3 regions of the Nisaea acidiphila genome follow, and region 1 is predicted to be linked to each of the others. Evidence: riboswitches for the same ligand, from Rfam matches in the RefSeq annotation. Region 1 holds a riboswitch; each other region holds the start of a gene.

The links. Region 1 has a riboswitch for thiamine pyrophosphate ahead of NUH88_RS03505 (ABC transporter substrate-binding protein). Riboswitches for the same ligand answer to the same signal wherever they lie in the genome.
Region 2: another riboswitch for thiamine pyrophosphate. It lies ahead of NUH88_RS21950 (ABC transporter permease); the one in region 1 lies ahead of NUH88_RS03505 (ABC transporter substrate-binding protein).
Region 3: another riboswitch for thiamine pyrophosphate. It lies ahead of thiC (phosphomethylpyrimidine synthase ThiC); the one in region 1 lies ahead of NUH88_RS03505 (ABC transporter substrate-binding protein).

The regions. Positions count from the first base shown of each region.
Region 1 covers NZ_CP102480.1:728,603-735,401, reverse strand. The annotation lists gene NUH88_RS03525 (orotate phosphoribosyltransferase) at 1-472, opposite strand, end outside; gene NUH88_RS03520 (ABC transporter ATP-binding protein) at 528-1,247, opposite strand; gene NUH88_RS03515 (branched-chain amino acid ABC transporter ATP-binding protein/permease) at 1,244-2,902, opposite strand; gene NUH88_RS03510 (branched-chain amino acid ABC transporter permease) at 2,895-3,788, opposite strand; gene NUH88_RS03505 (ABC transporter substrate-binding protein) at 3,807-4,919, opposite strand; TPP riboswitch at 5,002-5,104, opposite strand; gene NUH88_RS03500 (CHASE2 domain-containing protein) at 5,330-6,799, shown strand, end outside.
Region 2 covers NZ_CP102480.1:4,681,776-4,688,574, forward strand. The annotation lists gene NUH88_RS21930 (Na+/H+ antiporter subunit E) at 1-422, opposite strand, end outside; gene prpB (methylisocitrate lyase) at 632-1,537, shown strand; gene NUH88_RS21940 (branched-chain amino acid aminotransferase) at 1,650-2,510, shown strand; gene NUH88_RS21945 (ABC transporter substrate-binding protein) at 2,558-3,499, opposite strand; gene NUH88_RS21950 (ABC transporter permease) at 3,515-4,285, opposite strand; TPP riboswitch at 4,335-4,438, opposite strand; gene NUH88_RS21955 (NAD(P)-binding domain-containing protein) at 4,552-6,033, shown strand; gene NUH88_RS21960 (acetoin utilization protein AcuC) at 6,030-6,799, shown strand, end outside.
Region 3 covers NZ_CP102480.1:1,279,772-1,286,570, reverse strand. The annotation lists gene NUH88_RS05940 (UxaA family hydrolase) at 1-1,331, shown strand, start outside; gene NUH88_RS05935 (NUDIX domain-containing protein) at 1,351-1,842, shown strand; gene NUH88_RS05930 (amidohydrolase family protein) at 1,850-2,779, shown strand; gene NUH88_RS05925 (methyl-accepting chemotaxis protein) at 2,969-4,681, shown strand; TPP riboswitch at 4,787-4,907, shown strand; gene thiC (phosphomethylpyrimidine synthase ThiC) at 5,024-6,799, shown strand, end outside.

The sequences.
Region 1 (6,799 bases):
CGACCTCGCCGCCGGCCTCGCGGATCGCGTCGATGAAGGAGAGCTTGGAGCCGCCGTCCGTCGCGAGATCCTCGACCAGAAGAATGCGGGCGCCGTCCTCGAAACTGCCTTCAATCCGCGCGTTGCGCCCGAAGCCCTTCGGCTTCTTGCGGATATAGAGCATCGGCAGGCCGAGCAGATCGGCGATCCAGGCGGCGAACGGAATGCCCGCCGTCTCGCCGCCGGCGACCGCGTCGAACTGCTCGAAACCGGCTCTCTGGGCCAGCAGCTCGACGCCCATCTCCATCAGCTTCTTTCGTGCGCGCGGGAAGGAGATGATCTTGCGGCAATCGACATAGACCGGGCTGAGGCGGCCGGAGGTGAAGGTGAAAGGTTCTTCCGGGCGGATATGCACGGCTTCGATCTCGAGCAGGATATTGGCTGCGGTCTCGGCGATGCTCTGGCGGAAGTCGGGGGTCGGGCTCTCGTCCATCGACGGGGATCTCCCAAGGCAGGCGATTGAAAACGCCGGGAGCATAGACGATGCCTCAGCCGGGTTCACCCTCCGAAAGCATCAGGCGTTTCAAGCGGTCGTGAGAGACTTCGGGCGCCGGTGCGGCGAGCACCAGTTTGCCTCTGTGCATCACGGCAATCCGATCCGCGACAGCAAGCGCCTGGGAGAGGCTCTGCTCGGCCAACAGGATGGCCCCGCCACGGTCCGCGAGATGCCGAATCGCGGGGAAGAGATCGCGGCAGATCACCGGCGCGAGCCCGAGGGAGGGTTCGTCGAGCAGCAGGATTTCCGGGCGGCCCATGAGCGCGCGGGCGATGGCGACGATCTGCTGCTGGCCGCCGCTGAGGCTCCAGCTCTCCTGCTCCAGAATATGGTCGAGCAGGGGGAAGAGCCGGATCAGTTCCGCGATCCGCTTTACCCGCTCGGCCGTGGGCGCGCCGGAGGCCGCGTGTAAGGTGTCCGATACAGTCATGCCGGGGAAGAGCCTGCGTCCTTCCGGGCAATAGCCGATCCCGGTCCGGGCACGTTCGGCGGTGGAGAGGGCCGCGATATCGCGTTCGCGAAACTGGATTATCCCTGCGCTTACCGGCTCGAGCCCCATGATTCCGCGCAGCAGGCTCGACTTTCCGGCGCCGTTGAGGCCGAGCAGAGCCACGATCTCGCCCGCCGAGACCGTGAGGTCGAGGTCCGAGACCGCCGGTGCGCCAGCGCGCAGGACGCTGACGCCTTTCAAATCGAGGACCGTCGCGCTCATAGCGGACTCTCCCCGAAATAGGCCTCGACGGCGTGCCGGTCCCGCGCGACCTCGTCCGGCGCGCCCTCGGCGGCGACCCGTCCCGCGCTGAGGCAGAGGACACGGTCTGCCAGAGGCAGGAGGAAATCCATCGCATGGTCGATCAGCAGGATCGCATGTCCGTCCGCGGCGAGTTTTTTGAGAAGGGACGCAAGCTGCGCCCGCTCCGGATCGCTCAATCCGGCGGCAGGCTCGTCGAGCGCGAGCAGGGAGGCGCCGGCGGCGAGAGCCCGGGCGATCTCCAGGCGCTTCTGCCCGGCGGGGGGCAACGCGCCGGAGCGCGTCTCAGCTCCGCTTTCGAGGCCGACCAGGGCGAGCAATGTCTCCGCATCTCCGTCACCGACCGCATCCAGACTTTCTCGAACTGTGAGATCCGGTGCGATCTGGGGATGCTGGAAAGTACGGGCGATCCCCGCCCTGGCGATATGCTCCGGCGGCAATCCTGTTAGGTCCGCATGACCGAAGCGGACCCGTCCTGAGTCGGGTTTCTCCATCCCGGTCACGACGTTGACCAAGGTCGTCTTGCCGGAACCGTTGGGGCCGATCAGTCCGACAATCTCTCCCGGGGCGACGGTCAGCGAAACGTCTTTCAGGGCATCGATGCCGCCGAACCTCTTGGAAAGCATTTCGACCGACAGGGTATCGCCGTTGCGCCGCGCCGGGACAGCGGTTGCGGGGACCGGCAACGCGCTTCGATTTGAACTCGGTAGAAGCCCGGCAAGCCCCCTGGGAAGAAAGATAATCGCGGCGAGCAAGGCGGCACCGTAGGCGACGAGATAGTAATCCGCGAAATCGCGGAACCATTCCGGAAGGTGAACAAGCAGCAATGCGCCGAGGACCGCCCCAAGCGGGGAGTCGCGCCCGCCGATCACCGTCATCGCCAGCAGCAGCACGAGAATGTGGAAAGAGAGCACGTCCGGCGAGACGACGCCGACCGCGTGGGCCTGCAACGCGCCGGCGAAACCGCCGAAAGCGGCACTCACAAGAAAGAAGCGGAAGCGGATCGCAGTCCCGTCAATCCCGAGCGCGGCGGCGGCCTTCGGGGCTTCGCGCAAGGTCTCGACCCGGAGACCGTTCCGTCCAGCAGTCAGGCGGCGCGAGAACAGGAGCACGATACCGACGCAGGTCCAGACGAGAAGCGTGAGCGGCAGGCCGAATTCGATCTGCATTCCGCCGAACGCCAAAGGCGGCACGCCGTAGAGCCCGTTTGCACCGCCGGTCACGTCCGTCCAGTTGGTCGCGGCCAGCACGGCGAGCTGGGCGATGCCGAGGGTGGCGAGGGCGAAATAGTGCGAAGAGAGCCGGAGAACGGGGACGGCGATGACGGCGGCCAGCAGAACCGGGAGCGCGGTTCCGGCAAGCAGGGTGAGTGGAAAGCCGAAATCGAGTTTGAGGGCCGTCAGGGCGGCGGCGTAGGCGCCAAGGCCGAAAAAACAGCCTTGCGCCAGCGAGAGTGCGCCGAGCCGTCCGAAGACGAGCTGGTAACCGATCGCGGCGATGGCATAGATCCCGGCACGCGCCAGGACGTCATGGGCATAGCCGCCCGCGAAGAAGACGGCGTAGATCGCAAGAGCGACAGCCCCGGCGAGCAGCAACTGGGAACGGCGGTCAGACACGGGAGCGGGTCCGTTCCGGCAGCAATCCTCCCGGCCGGAAGGCGAGCATGGCGAGCAGCATGGCATAGAGCAGTGCCTCGGCGGCGAGATAGGAGGTGAAAGCCGCGACCAAGGTCTCGAAGAGGCCGATCAGCAGAGCGCCGAGCACGGCGCCGTCGAGCCGGCCCCAGCCACCGATGGTGACCGCGATATAGGCCTTCAGCATGAAGAGCCCGCCGTCGTTCGGACTGACGAAGAACTGGTTCGAGAGCAACAGGCCCGCAGCCCCCGCGAGTGCGAGGGCGAGGGCGAAGGAAAGGGCGATCATTCGCGCCGGGCGGATGCCGATAGCCGCCGCCATTTCCGGGTCCTGCGCCACCGCCCGCATCCGCCGGCCGGTCTGTGTCTTGCCGAGAAAGAGGCCGGTTGCGGAGACGAGAATGGCCGCGCTCGCGAGAACGGCGAGCTGTTGCAGGGAGAGGGTAAGGCCGCCGAGCGCCGGGCCGTCGCCCGCGATCAGCGGCGGTCCCGCCCGCGGTGCGGCCCCGAATATGGCGTTGGCCAGATGCTGCAGGACCAGACCGATGGCGATGGTGCTGACGAAGACGGCGACCGGCGGCCGGTTCTTCAGCGGGAAATAGGCGAGATGGGCAAATCCGATCCCGAACAGGCCCATCAGCGCCATGACCAGAGGCAGGAGGAGCAGGCCGGGAATGCCCGCCGCGTCGCCAACGAACGGCGCCAGCGCGATGGAGAGAAAGCCGCCTGCCATGACCAGCTCGCCTTGCGCGAAGTTCACCGCGCCGACGGCATTGATGACGATGACGAAGCCGAGCGCGATCAGGGCATAGGCCGCGCCGAGGGCGAGGCCGTTCAGCAGAATCTGCGCGAGGGCGAGGCTGGTCATATCGGAAGCATGGCCGCGTCAGCGGATGCCGTCGACATTCTCGTAGCGCTTGGCGATGGCCGGAACCCGGCTGGCGCCATCATAGCAAACCACCACCGCGTCATGCGCCATATTGCCCTTGCCGTCCGACTTGTAGGTCATAGCGAGGCCGTCATAGCTGTTGCCGGCTAGCCAGGCGCGCACGTCGTCCGCGCTCTGTGCGCCGGCTTTTTTGGCCGCAATCAGCATCGCCGTCCCGTCATACTGCGCCAGTGCGAATGCGTCCGGCTCCGTGCCAAAGTGCTTGCGGTAGGCCGCCGTGAAGTCCGCGACCGGTCCGGACTGCTCGGAAACCGGCGAGGAGGCGCTTTCGGCGCAGACGCCCTTCAATTGTTCCGGATTCAGCAGTGCTGCCGTGGTCGGCTGATGCATGGCGGACCCGGCCACCACCGGCAGCGGATTACCGGTCTCCCGCGCCTGGCGGATGACGAGCGCGGTGGAGCCGGAATGCAGGTGCAGTAGCAGGATGTCGGGCTCTGCGGCCTGCATGCGGGTGAGCGCCGGAAGCATGTCCTTGACCGAGATGTCGATGCCTTCCTCGAAGACCAGCGGCGCGCCGAGCTCGGCGAGGGTTTTCTTCAAATGCGCCGCGCCGCTCTGCCCGTAGGCGGTCGTCTGGTAGAGCAGGGCGGGGCGTTTTGCGCCCAGTTCCTCGACCGCATATTTCGCATGCGCGACCTTGACCACGCTGTCGCCCGGGAAGAAGCGGAAGACGTTGCCGCTGCCGAGCTCCGTGATCTTCGCTGTGCCGGAAACGGTCAGCAGCGGCATGCCTGCCCGGTCCGCAACCGGAATCATCGCCAGCATCTGCGTCCCCAGCATGGAGGCTACGGCTGCGCTCGGCGCTCCGCCCAACGCGCGACGGAGAGCGGTGACTGCGCCTTCCGGCGAGGTGCCGGTGTCGGTCACTTCGGTTTCGAGACCGAGCTCTTTGCCGAGCATGTCGACGGCCATGACCGCACCGTTGCGCTGCGCCGTGCCTTCCAGCGAGAGGAAGCCGGTGATCGGCACCAGTACGGGCAGGGTCTCTGCGCGGGCGGTTCCGATGGCGGAAAAGATGAGGACGACGAGGGCGGTTTTCTTCAGGAACATTCCCGGCACTCCAATTGACCCGTTCGTTCGAACGGCGAAAGTCACGGCCGGGGAGAGAGGAGATTCAACGAACGGTCCGCTCGGCGGGTCCGGTGACGTCTCCCTGCGCCAGAATTACCTGGGTCAGGTTCGATGGGTATCCTCTCAGTTCCGGTACGACGCCCGAAACACCCCAGCATCACGATCAGTCCAACCTGCGGACCGGTTTCCGCTTTGTCAAGAACGGTACGACAAGACCCGGGATTGCTACCACCGGAACGAACGCCTCAGTTGGAGTTCGTCTCCATAAAGAATGGATATTCAAAAAAACAAAATCGAATTTCTTTCGATCTTAAGCAATTTCGTTAACTTTGGTGTCGCGTAAAAATTGTGGAGAGTGCGATTCTCACGCGTTAAGGGGTGCGCACGGTATGGCGCTTGCTTCAAGAAAGTCTTGGATCCGGAAATTCGGAGCGCTGATCAGGGAGCAGCTCGCGGGATATCGGCTCAAGAAAGTCGCGGAAGACCCCAACTGGCTTGAAAAGCGGATCATCCGCCTTGGCATCGCTCTCGCATTCGGATCTCTCGCTTTCGCGACCGACCTCTTCGGCTTGAAGGAGGTGAGCGCACGCTATTCCTACTGGGTCTACAACCTCTTTTCCGCTCCGTTCTATTCTTCCGTTCCGAAGGATCAAGAAGTCCCGCTTGTTCTGATCGACGACGCCGATCTGAAAGGGCAGGGCTGGAAATGGCCGGTTTCCTATGCCATTCACGCAAAGGTCCTCGAGCGAATTCTTCAGTTCGAGCCGCGCGCGGTTTTTGTCGATTTCCTCTTCGTCGACAGTCGAGATGACGCGAAGTTCCCGTGCCTGATCAAGACGCTGGAGCGATATAAAGACCCGGCGAAGCGTGTCGTGGATCGCTCGACAGAAGGCGGGGGGCGGGCCGGGTTAGACTGCGAAACGAGAGATCTGAGCGGTGTCTCCGGCAAACCCGTACCGGTCTTCGTTCCGGTCGAGGAGCGCCGCCGGCAAATCGAAGAGTTGCACGTGTTGACCCGGCCGGTCCTCACGAAGATTGATGTCAACGCGTTCCAGCAGGACAGCTACTTTCTCTACACAGGCAGTGCGTCAAAGTTCGGCAAACGCAGACATCTGTCGCCGGCATATGCCCTTTACAAAGACCGGTGCGCCCAATCGGGTGACTGTCTTGAGAGTTTTCATGGCGGCTCTTTCGACGACGCATTTGCCGAGCCCCTTCAGATCCAGTGGGGGCTCATTCGCTCTGACCGGAATCATTTTCTGACCTCCTGCAAATACGACCCGGATCCGAGCACTGAAAAGGACGGATCGGACCCGTCCGGCCTTTCATTCTTCGGACAAGTTTCGTCTACGATCCGAGGAGTTCTACCGCAGTCCGCGAATATTTTTCTCGATGTGGCGGCGACAACGCTCTCCGGAGGCATGAGCGAAGCGGCGGAGCCTTGTCCGCACATGCCGCTCATCTCGGTCTCGAATTTGCTGATGGAAGGGGTGCAGGGTGGGGTGGACTTCGAAAAGGAGCTGGGCGACCGGATCAAGGGCAAGGACGTCGTATACGGCCAGGCGCTCTCCGCCGTGTCGGCTTTCGTGCAGTCCCCGACCAATCCGCCAGTGTCTTCAGGCTATCGGCATGCAATGGCGCTTCAGAACCTCCACACGGCCGGGGCGGATTATCTGCGCTCCAAGATCACCGTGCCGTCGCCGTTCGAGCATCTGGGGCTACCGCCGTTCGTTTTTGCCTCCTCGACGGTTTCCTACGCCGTGTTCATCCTCTTCGCGGCGGTTCATTCCTATACTTCCTTCTCCACCACACACTTTCTCAAGTCGGGTGGCGATCCGATCCTTCGGCGTCTCGTTGTC
Region 2 (6,799 bases), 790 kb from region 1:
ATTTCGTTAGTGATCGCATGTACGAGGATTTCGTCATCCTCGATATCGACGGTTACTGTGCCAGGAGTGAGCGTGATTGAATTCGCAAAAGTAGCGATGCCGACATCGGTCTTCTGCGTGGCTTTCACCCGCACCATTCGAGGCGATATCTCCAGCTTCGTAGAGAGCACGATTTTTGCGACGTCGATATTCGCCTTGCCGATTTCCTTGGCGAGCCAGATCCAGTACCGAATCAGGCGAGGACGAAGATTGATGGAAACCGGATTGCCGTCGATCCGGTCCATGCGCAGGGCGAGAAAGACTGTAAGGACCACCGAGGCTACGCCAAAGCCAAGGACCAGTTTATGGTCCAGGCTTACGGAGCCGGATAGCAGCATCCAGAAGGCGGCGAGGCTCACCCCAAGACTTATGATGTGCCCCATCGATGCGCCCCCCCTTGAGCAACCCAACCAGACTCGTTTGCCTCGCTTGGCGTGCTCTGGTGTACCAGGAACCAATCCGACAGTAAGGCAATGATGTCAATATAATGACGACATTTCTGGGAGAAAGGTGTTTATCGGATAGCAGAGTCGGAAACGAAAAAAACCGGCTTAATCAAGCATGTGGCACCCGGTAGTGGGAGGAATGAAAAATGACATGGCTTCTGGAGAACGCGGCGCTGCGACCGGCCGGCGATCGGCTGGCGGCCCTTTGGGAGCGCCCCGGGATTCTTCGCATTCCCGGTGCGCACGACCCGTTTTCCGCAGTTGTCGCCAGAGATACCGGATTCGAGACACTCTATCTCTCGGGCGGAGCCCTCTCGGCCAGTCTTGCGCTCCCGGACCTGGGTATGATGACGATGGAAGAACTCATAGGGCAGGTCCGCGGTATAGTTCGTGCTTCCCGTTTGCCGCTCGTGGTCGATGGTGACACCGGATACGGCGAGGCGCTGAACGTGATGCGTCTCTGCCGGGAGTTGGAAGAGGCAGGTGCCGCAGCGGTCCAGCTCGAGGACCAGGTGCTGCCGAAGAAATGCGGGCATCTGTCCGACAAACTCTTGAACGATACGGACTCAATGTGCGCGAAGATCGCCGCTGCTCGAAAGGCGCGGCGGTCGCTTCGTATCATTGCACGGACCGATGCCATGGCATCGGAAGGGCTTGAAGCGGCGATCGCGCGCGCGCAGTCCTACGTTGCGGCCGGTGCCGATGCGATCTTTCCCGAAGCTCTGACCGACGAGGGGCATTTCAGGGCATTCGCGGAGGCTCTGGACGTACCGTTGCTCGCCAATATGACGGAGTTTGGGAAGACGCCCTATTACACGGCCGAACAGTTCGAGGCTTGGGGGTTCAAGATGGTGATCTGGCCGGTCACGTCGATGCGCGCCGCCGCCGGGATTGTTCGGGACTTGTATGCCCATCTCGCGGAGTTTGGTGGCCAAGAGGGATTCCTCGATCGGCTGATGGCACGGAAGGACATCTACAAACATATCGGTTACGCGGATTACGAGTCGCTCGATGGAAGCATCGCGGCAAGTGTCGTGCCCGAGGTGGATTGAGTTTTTGCTGTTTTCCGCCAGAAAATTGTCTCCATGACAAGTTTTGCGTGGTAGCTCCTGCATAAATAGGTCAGAAATGCTGTCCTGTTTTGTTGCTCAAGGAGTCTGCAGAATGAAACAAATATTCTTCTATCGCGGTGAATGGCTATCAAACGAACCGATGGTCAGCGGTCCGCTTCAGATTTCGTTCTGGTCCGGAAGCTCGGTCTTCGACGGGGCGAGGGCCATCAAGGGAGCACTTCCGGATATCGGCTTGCATGCGCAACGCGTGGTCCGCTCGGCAAAGGCGATGTTGCTCAATCCGGGGCTGGAAGCGAAGGAGATCGAGAGTCTCTGCCGTGACGCCGCCGCACGTCTACCGGCAGACCGGGACTATTACATCCGGCCAATGTTCTACTCGACGGGCCAGGGCGTTGCCCCGGAAGGGAACGACACGGAGTTCGTGCTTGCCGTCTTCGAGGCGCCGTTGCCGGATCCTATTGCAGGAGGTGCCTGCCTCTCGAGCTTCCGGCGCTGCGCGGTCGACCAAGGGCCTACGAACGCAAAGGCGGGCTGCCTCTATCCGAACGGGCAACGGGCGCTCTTGGAAGCGCGCGACCGGGGCTTCGACCTGCCTGTTCTTCTCGATCCGAATGGAAACGTCGCGGAATTCTCGACGGCGAACATCTGGATCGTGAAGGACGGTGTCGCGAAGACGCCGGCGGCGAATGGAACGTTCCTCTCAGGCATCACGCGCCGCCGTCTGATCAGGCTCCTGACGCAAGACGGCATTCCGGTCGAGGAAGCGGTGCTGTCGCCAGAGGATCTCGCGACAGCGGAAGAGATCATCGTCTGCGGCAATTTCGGGAAAATTCAGGCGATCGACCGCTTCGAGGACCGGATGCTGACCCCGGGACCGGTCTTCGAGCGGGCACGTGCGCTCTATATGCAGTTCGTGGAGAGCGAGCGGCAGGTGCCTGCCGCCGCCGAATGATTTATGGCCCCGCGCGTCCCGTACCGGACGCGCGGGGAAATGGATCGCTATTGCAGTTCGGTCGCGTAGGCGGTGACGTCGGTCGGTTTCGTCACAAGACCGGTCTCCCGCATGAAGGCTTCGAAGCGGCGATAGCGCCCGCTATCCAAGGCCGCCGGGCGGAGTGCGAAGCGGGGCAGGGTGTCGCGCCAGGCACGCTTGTTCAACTCGTCGTCCAGGTCCTTGCGGCCGTCGATAAAGGCCTCCCAAGCCTCTCCCGGATGGTTCACGAGATATTGCGTCGCCTTTTCCACCGCAGCAAGAAAGCGCTTGAGGCGCTGGTCTGAGAGACTATCCCGGTGCGCGACATAGATCAGCTCGTCATAGGGCGGCACGCCTTCCTCCTCGACGAAGAAGGCCCGGCCCGGCTGGCCGACAATGTCCATCTGGTTGAGTTCGAAATTGCGGAATGCGCCGATCACCGCATCGACCTGGCCTGAAATGATCGATGGCGAGAGCGAGAAATTGACGTTCACCAGCTCGACGTCCGAAAGCGCGAGACCGTGCTTTTTCAGCATGGCGCCGAGCAACGCATCCTCGAACCCTCCGACGGAGAATCCGACCTTGCGGCCCTTCAGGTCCGCGATGGTCTTCACCGGGCCGTCCTTAAGCGCCACCAGGGTGTTGAGCGGAGTCGCCACCAGGGTTCCGAAACGCACCAGCGGGAGGCCTTCGGCGGCCTGGATGTGCAGCTGCGGCTGATAGGAAACGGCAATGTCCGCCTTCTTAGCCGCGACCAGTTTCGGCGGGTCGTTCGGATCGGCGGGTGCGATCAACTCCACCTCGAGACCCTCCGCGGCAAAGAAGCCTTTGTTCTCGGCCACTATCAGCGGGCCGTGATCCGGATTGACGAACCAGTCGAGCAGGACCGTCAGCTTATCCGCGGCTCTGACGGGGGCCGATCCCAGGACAAGAAGCGCGACGAGGAGCGCGGCGGTGCGGGTGAACATTCAGTTTCCTCCAGTTCAGTTATAGGCGGTATCTGCGGCCGGCCGGGCTTCGCCGGCCTGCCAGGGCATCGCGGCCCTCAACAGGACATCGACCCCGTAGTAGAGCGACAGGGCGAGGATCGAGAGGGTAAAGAGTGCGGCGAACATCAGGTCGATCTGAAGCCGCGCATTGGCGTGCAACATCAGGTAGCCGAGCCCCGAGCTGGAGCCGACCCACTCTCCGACCACGGCGCCGATCGGCGCGACCGCCGTCGCCACCCTGAGGCCCGAGGCGAAGGCGGGAAGGGCTGCCGGAAGGCGGACATGAAGCAGCAGGTCGAGACGCCCCGCGCCGAGCGTGCGGGCGCAGTCGATGAAGAGCGGGTCGGTTCGGCGCAGCCCATCGAACATTGCGGCGGTGACGGGGAAGAAAATGATCAGGGCCGCCATAGCCACCTTGGAGGCCATTCCGTAGCCGAGCCAGAGCACGAGCACCGGCGCCAGCGCGAAGACCGGCACGGCTTGGCTGATGACAAGTACCGGAAGCAGCCATGGCCTGACCCGCGCCGACCAGCTCAGTGAGAGCGCCGCCGCGGCACCGAAGAGCGTACCGATGCCGAGCCCAAGGAGAATCTCGGCAAGCGTCGTTGCGGCGTGCGGCAGAATGAGGTGGGAACTCTGCCAGAGAGCTTCGGCGACGAGTGCCGGTCCCGGGAGGATGTAGGGCGGCGTGCCGCTGAGGCTGACGACGCCCTGCCAGAGCATCAGCAGTCCGGCCGCGATTACGATGGCGCGGATCATCGCCATGTCGTGGACCGACTGGGATACCGATATGCTGAAACGTGCGGCCTAACGCCGATGGACATCTGGCTCTCCCTCCGCCGGCATTACCCGGATCAGGTTAAGGGTCGTTCCTTATGGAACCTCTCAGCCGCCGGTGCGGCTCCCCTGAACGGACCCGATAATGAGTGAGCTTTTCCGACATGGCAAGCGGGTGAAGCGCGCGCCTCTGGATGAGGGAACGAAAGCGCGCTACCTAAGATAACCAGTACCGATTTTCTCGCGGAGGTCATGTGAGCGACGCCGGACCGGCCATAGGACTGGATGCACTTGAAGCGCGGGTCCGCGACGATCTGAGGATCATTTCCTACCCTGACGGAAACTGGGTTCCGGAGCGGCGCGGACCGGACGGACGCCCGGTGCTTGATGTCCTGGTGATCGGCGGCGAGCAGGGCGGCCTCGCGATTGCCCATGCATTGAAGCGGGCGCGTATCGACCGCGTGCGGATCGTCGACCGCGCGCCGGAAGGCCTGGAAGGTCCGTGGATGACCTACGCCCGGATGCCGACGCTGCGATCTCCGAAGGAGGTGAACGGGCCGGACCTGGATATCCCGTCCCTGTCCTTCCGCGCATGGTTCGTTGCCCAGCACGGCGAGGCGGAGTGGTCGGCGCTCAACAAGATTGCGAAAGAGGACTGGGCCTCATATCTCCTCTGGCTGAGGCGGGCGCTTGATATCCGTATTGAAAACGGGATCTCGGCGGAACGGATCTCGCCGTCGGATTTTGGTGATCTGGTTGCAGCGGAACTCGTGGATATGGCCTCCGGCGCAAGGGAATCCGTGCTCGCGCGCAAGATCGTCGTCGCGACCGGTATCGAGACGCCCGGCAAATGGTGGACGCCGGAAGAGGTCGCGGCGCTTGACAGAAGCTATTGGGCACACGCCTCCGCGAACATCGATTTCGAGAGCTTGAAAGGACGTCGGGTCGCTGTACTGGGCGCCGGCGCATCCGCATTCGACAATGCGGCCATGGCTCTGGAGGCGGGCGCGGCGCGGGTCACCGTCTGCTGCCGGCGTGAGGATCTTCAGAGGGTGCAGCCCTTTAAATGGCTGTCGTTTCCCGGATTCCTCGGGCATTTCGCCGAGCTTGACGATTCCTGGCGCTGGCGCTTCATGAACCACCTTCTGACACTGCGCGAAGCATTCCCGCGTGAAACCTGGGAAAGGGTGGCGAAGCACGAGGCGTTCGAGCTGTTGACGGGGGCGCCGTGGCTCTCCTGCCGCGCTGCGGGCGGCGGGGTTGAGATCGAGACGCCGGGACAGACCTTCGAGGCCGACTACCTGATCGTCGGTACCGGCTTCGACATCGACCTTCCCGCGCTTCCCGAATTTTCCGATATCGCGGCGAATGCGGCGCTCTGGCGCGACCGTTTCCATCCGCCGGCGTCCGAGGAAAACCCGAGACTGGGGCGTTACCCTTATCTCGATTCCACGTTTGCCTTTCAGGAACGCGTCCCCGGCACTGCGCCGTGGCTCAGCCATGTGCGGCTTTTCACCTTCGGCGCGACCGTCAGCTTCGGCCCCTCCGGTTCTTCGATCAATGCGATGAAATTCGCTGTGCCGCGGCTCGTCTCCGGCATTGTGAGGGATCTCTTCACGGAGGATGTGGAGCAGCACTGGGACAGCCTGAAGGACTATAATCTGCCTGAGTTTCTGCTTCCCGGCGAAAATGGGGAAGCTGCACCTCAGCAGCCTGTCATCGGCAGGACCGCATGAGCGCCGAGGTTTCGCAATTCGACCCGCCGTCGAGTGCGCGGATCCCGGCGTCGTTCCCGGACCGGCCGTTCATGATCGGCAGCGAGATCTATCGCCGTTCGCGATACGGCGTGAAACACCCGCTGTCGATCCAGCGCGTGACCCCGGTCATGGACCTGGCTCGCGCCCTTGGCCTGGTGGGCGAGGACCGCTTCGTCGACAGTCCCATGGCAACGCCGGAAGAGCTCTCCCGGTTTCATGCGCCGGATTATGTTGCCGCCATTATGCGGGCCGAGAGGGACAGGCAAGTCAGCGACGCGGTGAAGGAGAAATACAATATCGGCCGGGCCGGCAACCCGGTCTTTCCGGAAATTTTCAGCCGGCCGGCAACCGCCGCCGGCGCTTCCCTTCTGGCCGGCCGGACTCTGGCGGGTGTCGAGCGTGGGATCATCCATTCACTTGCCGGCGGCACCCATCATGGGCGGCCTGACATGGCCTTCGGCTTCTGCTTCTTCAACGATCCGGTACTCGGAATCCTGGCGATGCTCGATGGAGGGCTGTCGCGGATCGCCTATGTCGATCTCGACGCCCATCACGGCGATGGTGTGCAGGATGCCTTTCACGACGAGGACCGCGTGCTTACCGTATCCATCCACGAGGAGGACCGCTGGCCGCGAACCGGTCCGGCGGACGACCGGGCGGGTGGCATGGCCCGGAATTTCCCGGCGCCAAAGGGTCTGAACGACACGGAGTTCCGGTTTCTCGTGGCGGAGGGCGTCCGGCCGAT
Region 3 (6,799 bases), 550 kb from region 1:
TCGCGACCCAGGACATCCGTCCGGGCGATCATGTCCATACTCAGAATGTTGCGATGAAGGATTTCGAGCGCGACTACGCCTTCTGCATGGACCGGCACGATACGGATTACGTGCCGGAAAAGGACCGGGCGACGTTCCAGGGCTTCAAGCGCCCCAATGGCCGGGTCGGCACGCGGAACTATATCGGCGTGCTTACCAGCGTGAACTGTTCGGCCTCGGCGGCGAAATATCTCGCCGAAGCGGTGAAGCCGGAGCTGCTGGAGAAATATCCGAACGTGGACGGGGTGGTGGCGCTAAGCCATGCGACCGGCTGCGGCATGGCCGATACGGGCGAGGGTTATGCGAACCTGCAGCGTGTGCTCTGGGGCTTCGCCGGGCATCCGAACTTCGCCGGCATTATCATGGTCGGCCTGGGTTGCGAGGTGAACCAGATCGACTTCCTGCTGGAAGCAAACCAGCTCGAACGCGGCCCGCGCCTGCGCACCATGACCTTGCAGGAAACCGGCGGGACCCGGAAGACCATCGAGAAGGGGCTCTCCCTGATCGAGGAGATGCTACCGCTCGCCAACCAGAGCCGGCGCGAGACCTGTCCGGCGTCGGAACTGACCCTGGCGCTGCAATGCGGCGGCTCGGACGCCTATTCCGGAATGACTGCGAACCCGGCGCTCGGCTACGCGGCCGACCTGCTGGTGCGCCACGGCGGCACCGCGGTGCTGGCGGAGACGCCGGAGATCTACGGTGCCGAGCACCTGCTGACTCGCCGCGCCGTCAGCAAGGAGGTCGGCGAGAAACTGGTCGAGCGCATCAAGTGGTGGGAAGAGTACTGCGCGCGCAACGGCGGCGAGATGAACAATAATCCGTCTCCCGGCAACAAGGCGGGCGGGCTGACGACCATTCTCGAGAAGAGCCTCGGCGCAACCGCCAAGGGCGGGACCACGAACCTCACCGGGGTCTACAAGTACGGCGAGAAGATCGACACCAAGGGCTTCGTCTTCATGGACAGCCCCGGCTACGATCCGGCGTCGATCACCGGACAGGTGGCGAGCGGCAGCAACGTTGTCGCCTTCACCACCGGGCGCGGCTCCTGTTACGGCTGCAAGCCCGCTCCCTCGATGAAACTCGCGACCAATTCCGCCATGTACGACCGCATGTCCGAGGATATGGATATCAATTGCGGCCCGGTGATGGACCAGGGCGTCTCGATCGAGGAGATGGGCACGCAGATCTTCGAGCAGGTGCTCCGTGTCGCCTCCGGCGAGAAGACCAAGAGCGAGCGGCTCGGGATCGGCGATCACGAGTTCATTCCGTGGCAGATCGGCGCGGTAATGTGAGCGGCGGGGCCAGCCGCCCGTGAGCGAGGATTTCGAGCAGAGCTATCTCGGCCAGCTGCGCAAGCTGATCGGCAACCGGCTGGTGCTGATGCCGGGCGCGCGCTGCGTGATCGAGGACGAGGCGGGACGCGTGCTGCTGCAGCTGCGCGGCGACATGCATGTCTGGGGCCTGCCTGCCGGCTTCTGCGAGGCCGGAGAGAGTGTGGCGACCACGCTGGTTCGCGAGGTTGCCGAGGAAACCGGGCTGACCGTTCTGGACCCGGTGCCCTGGGGCCATGCCTCGGATCCGGACAGCAACACGCTGACCTATCCGAACGGGGACATGATCCAGGGTTTCGGCCTCGACTTCGTCGCCCGGAAATGGGAAGGCGAGCTGCATGCGGACGGGGAGGAGACCCTTGCGCTCGACTGGTTCGGTCTGGACGACCTGCCGGAGATGCTGCCCTCGCATCGGCTGACGCTGGATTACTTCCGGCGCTACCGCGAAACCGGCGCGTTTCAACTCTTCTGAGGCCGTCATGTCGTTTGAAAGTTTTCTCGGCGAACTGCGCGCGGACGCGGATGAAAAAGCGCGGGTCGCACCGCCGCCGGGGGCCGTCGATTGCGCGGTCTCGGTCACCAGCCTTGATGGCGAGGCGGCTCCGGCGGGCCAGCCGGAGCATCCGCCGCATGCCTATCGCGAGGTTCAGGAAGAGCTCGGTCTCGACCGGCTTGTTCTGCTGCCGCCCGAGGGAGGGGGCGATACCGATCTGCTGCTGAAGGCGAGGGATGCGCTCGCGGTCTCGCGCGGTGACCTCGTCGAGGATTGCGTGCGCGTCTTCGCCGGACTCGGGTCGGGGGAGGATCCGGCGCGTTTGGCGGATCTGGCCGAAGCGGGGATTGGCGGGCTGAAACTGACCATGCTGCGGGGGCGCGAGACCTGTTCCTGGGACGATCTCGACCGCCATGTCCGGCGGACCCATGACCTGACCGGCTGGAACCGGGAGATCGCGCTCGACGGATCGGACCTGCATGAACTGGAGCAGACGATCCGCGGCTGGCCCGGCGAGACGATCCTGTCGGATTGCGGCGGGTTCCGCTTTTCCCGAAGCCTGACCCAGCCCGGCTTCCGGGCACTGCGGCGTCTCATCGACCGGGGACGTCTCTGGGTGAAGCTCGCATGTCCCTACCGGATCTCGAAGACCGGCGATGCAGGCGATACGGAAGTCGGCGAGATTGCGCGCGCACTCGTCGACTGGGCGCCGGAGCGGATGCTCTGGGGCAGCGGCTGGCCGAATGCCGACGGAGCCCCGGCCCGGGAAGACGAACAAGAGAGGAGCGGGGCTGCGGTCCTGCTCGATCTGCTCGCCGACTGGGCACCGTCGAAAGAGACGCGGACGCGCATTCTGCTGCGCAACCCCGAGGAACTCTACGGTTTCGAGCCGTGGCCCATAGCGCCCGAGCAATAACATCGCGGCGCGCCTGCGGGCAGATTGAAGCCCCCGGCGTCAAATTAACACAATTAATTTATGGTTAATTTGGCCTGCAAAATCAACGCATCGAGCAAGATTTGGTAATTATTGGTTAATATTGATCGTCTAGTTTGCTCGCCAATTCGGTGTGATAGAAGCTTCGGCTCTCTTGCAAAAGGCAGATAGATGACGTTCTCAAGTATCAGCGTGCGCAACAAGGTAACTGCGGTCTCGGTTGTTCTCGTCGTGGTTGCGATGCTGGCCACCGCCGCATCCGCGATCTTCGTGATCGGCGACTATGTTCAAGGCCGTGCATCCTCGGCTCAGGCCGGTAATTACCGGACGGCGGCGCTCATGCTCGGCGACCGCTACCCGGACCTCGTCGTGGAGCGCAAGAGCGACAGCTTGGAAGTATCCTGGAAAGGCCTGATCCCGGCTTTCGAGGAACATGCTGCGATCGATGATGTCGGACTCGCGACCGGCGAGACGGCAACCATCTTCGCCTGGGATCCGGAGAGCGAGGATTTCTGGCGCCGCACCACCAACATCAAAAAGAATGACGGCAGCCGCGCCATAGGCACGCCGCTCGGCAAGACCGGCAAGGTCTATTCGGTGATCATGAAGGGTGAGACCTATCGCGGCCTCGCGACCATTCTCGGCAAGGAATATTTCACGCTCTATCAGCCGATCTTCTCCGCCGAAGACAAGACCAAGGTCGTCGGAATTCTTTATGTCGGCGTTGGGCGTAGCGCGATCGAGCAGATCGAAAAGGAACTGAGGGTTAGCCTGCTCAGCGTCATGGCCGTGCTGGCGGTGATCGCCGTCGCGATTTCCGTTCTGCTGATCGGACGCCTTATGAAGCCGTTCCCGGTCCTGCGCGGCGTGATCCAGCGCCTCTCCTCCAACGAGCTTGACGTCGCCGTGCCCTATCTCGACCGCAAGGACGATATCGGGGACCTCGCAAAGGCGGTGGAGATGTTCAAATCCGCTTCTCTCGAGACCCAGCGCATCGCCGAGCAGCGGGTGCAGGACGAGCAACGCTCCGAAGCCGAGAAGCGGCAGATGATGAGCCGCACGGCGGAAGAGTTCGAGGCATCGGTCGGCGGCACGGTCGATCAGGTTTCCGGCGCGCTGCAGGAATTCAGCCGCTCCGCCCGGGAGATGTCCAGCACCGCCGAGGACAGCAAGGCGAAGGCCGGGATCGTCGTCACCGCTTCCGAGGACGCTTCCCGCAATATCCAGACCGTTGCCTCGGCGACGGAGGAGTTGAGCGCCTCCATCACCGAGATCGGCCGTCAGGTCGCGCAGGCCTCAAATGTCGCGTCCGGCGCGGTCCGCGAGGCGGCGGAGACCAACAACAAGGTCCAGGGGCTTGCCGAGGCGGCGCAGAAGATCGGCGAGGTGGTCGGTCTCATCACCGACATCGCGGAGCAGACCAACCTGCTGGCCCTTAACGCCACCATCGAGGCGGCGCGGGCCGGCGAGGCGGGCAAGGGCTTCGCGGTCGTGGCCTCCGAGGTGAAGAACCTGGCGAGCCAGACGGCGAGCGCGACCGAGGAGATCTCGGCGCAGATCCAGGGCATCCAGTCCTCGACGCAGGAATCGGTGACCGCCATCGGCGCCATCACCCAGACCATCGAGCAGGTGGACTCGATCGCTGCCGCCATCGCCGCCGCGGTCGAGCAGCAGACCGCCGCGACCCAGGAAATCGCCCGAAACGTGGAAGAGGCCTCGGCCGGCACCACGCAGGTGACGGGTAATATCCAGGAGGTCTCCGGCGCGACCCAGACGACCGGCGATCTGGCCCACCGGATCGAGACCGAGTCCGTGGCGCTCTCCGAGAAATCGGAGCAGCTCAAGGCCGAGATCCAGCGTTTCCTCGCGGGCATCCGCGGCTGACGCGGACGGAACATTCAACAGCCTGATGGGCGGCCGCATTTGCGGCCGCCCTTTTTCCTGTCCGGGGTACGGATTGACAAAGCGCCGTGCCGCCTCCCATCATCGCCTTATCACCCGGGGGGTCCCGACAAGGGGCTGAGATATTGCTGGCTCTCCGGAGCAGCGCAATGACCCGACGAACCTGATCCAGTTCATACTGGCGTAGGGACGGTGCGCGCTTCGGGGCACTCTTGCATGAGTGCGGACGGACAGGGGCAGACCCTCGAAACACCCGAAGCCAAAGCCCCTCACTCCGCGAACTGGGTCTCCAACGCCCGAGCGAGCTGAGGAGGCTCCGAGCCCATGAATGCCATCCATCCGAAAGTGACCACCGGTGCGCTGCCCGCGTCCCGCAAGATCCACGTGCCCGGCACGCTGCATCCCGATATCCGTGTGCCGATGCGCGAAATCGCGGTCCATCCGAGTGCCGGCGAGCCGCCGCTGACGGTCTATGACTCGTCCGGCCCCTACAGCGACCCGGCGACGGATATCGAGATCGCAAAAGGTCTGCCTAGGCTGCGCGAGGACTGGATCGCGGTGCGCGGGGATACAGAGGGCTATGACGGGCGCCGCGTGCAGGCGATGGATAACGGTTTCGCCGAGGGAACCCGGCTGACACCGGAATTCCCGGTCCGTTATGCGCCGCGCCGGGCCACCGGCGGCAAGGCGGTGACCCAGCTCGCCTATGCGCGGGCCGGGATCGTGACGCCCGAGATGGAGTTCGTCGCGATCCGCGAAAATCTTGGCCGTGCCGCCGCGAAGGAGGCGCTGGCGCGCGAGTCCCTGGAGCGTGATGGGGAGAGTTTCGGCGCCTCGATCCCTGATTTCGTCACGCCCGAGTTCGTGCGCGACGAGGTGGCGCGCGGGCGGGCGATCATCCCGGCCAACATCAACCACCCGGAGAGCGAGCCGATGGCGATCGGCCGGAACTTTCTGGTGAAGATCAACGCCAATATCGGCAACTCGGCGGTCACCTCCTCGATGGAGGAGGAGGTCGAGAAGATGGTCTGGGCCACGCGCTGGGGCGCCGACACGGTGATGGATCTCTCCACCGGGCGGAACATCCACAATATCCGCGACTGGATCCTCCGCAATTCGGCGGTCCCGATCGGCACCGTGCCGCTCTACCAGGCGCTGGAGAAGGTTGGCGGCGTGGCCGAGGACCTGACCTGGGAGCTTTACCGCGACACGCTGGTCGAGCAGGCGGAGCAGGGCGTCGACTATTTCACCATCCATGCGGGCCTGCGCCTGCATCACGTGCCGCTTACGGTGGACCGGGTCACCGGGATCGTCAGCCGCGGCGGCTCGATCATGGCGAAATGGTGCCTGCATCATCACCGCGAGAGCTTCCTCTACGAGCATTTCGGGGAGATCTGCGACATCGCCCGCGCCTATGACGTTTCCTTCTCCCTCGGGGACGGGCTGCGTCCGGGCTCCATCGCGGATGCCAACGACGCCGCCCAGTTCGCCGAGCTGGAGACCCTCGGCGAGCTGACGCAGATCGCCTGGGCGAAGGATTGCCAGGTGATGATCGAGGGCCCGGGCCACGTCCCGATGCACAAGATCCGGGAGAACATGACGAAGCAGCTCGAGGTCTGCGGCGAGGCGCCGTTCTACACACTCGGCCCGCTCACGACCGACATCGCGCCCGGCTACGATCACATCACCTCCGGCATCGGGGCGGCGATGATCGGCTGGTTCGGCACCGCGATGCTTTGCTACGTCACCCCGAAGGAGCATCTCGGCCTGCCCGACCGGGACGACGTGAAGACCGGCGTCATCACCTACAAGATCGCCGCCCATGCAGCCGACCTCGCCAAGGGCCATCCGGCGGCGAAACGGCGCGACGACGCCCTCAGCCGGGCCCGTTTCGAGTTCCGCTGGGAGGACCAGTTCAACCTCTCCCTCGACCCGGAAACGGCGCGCAGTTTCCATGACCAGACCCTGCCGAAGGAGGCGCACAAGCTGGCGCATTTCTGCTCCATGTGCGGGCCGAAATTCTGCTCCATGCGGATCAGTCACGAGATCCGCGGCGAGGCGCAGAAGGAGGGCATGGCGGCGATGGCGGAGAAATATCGC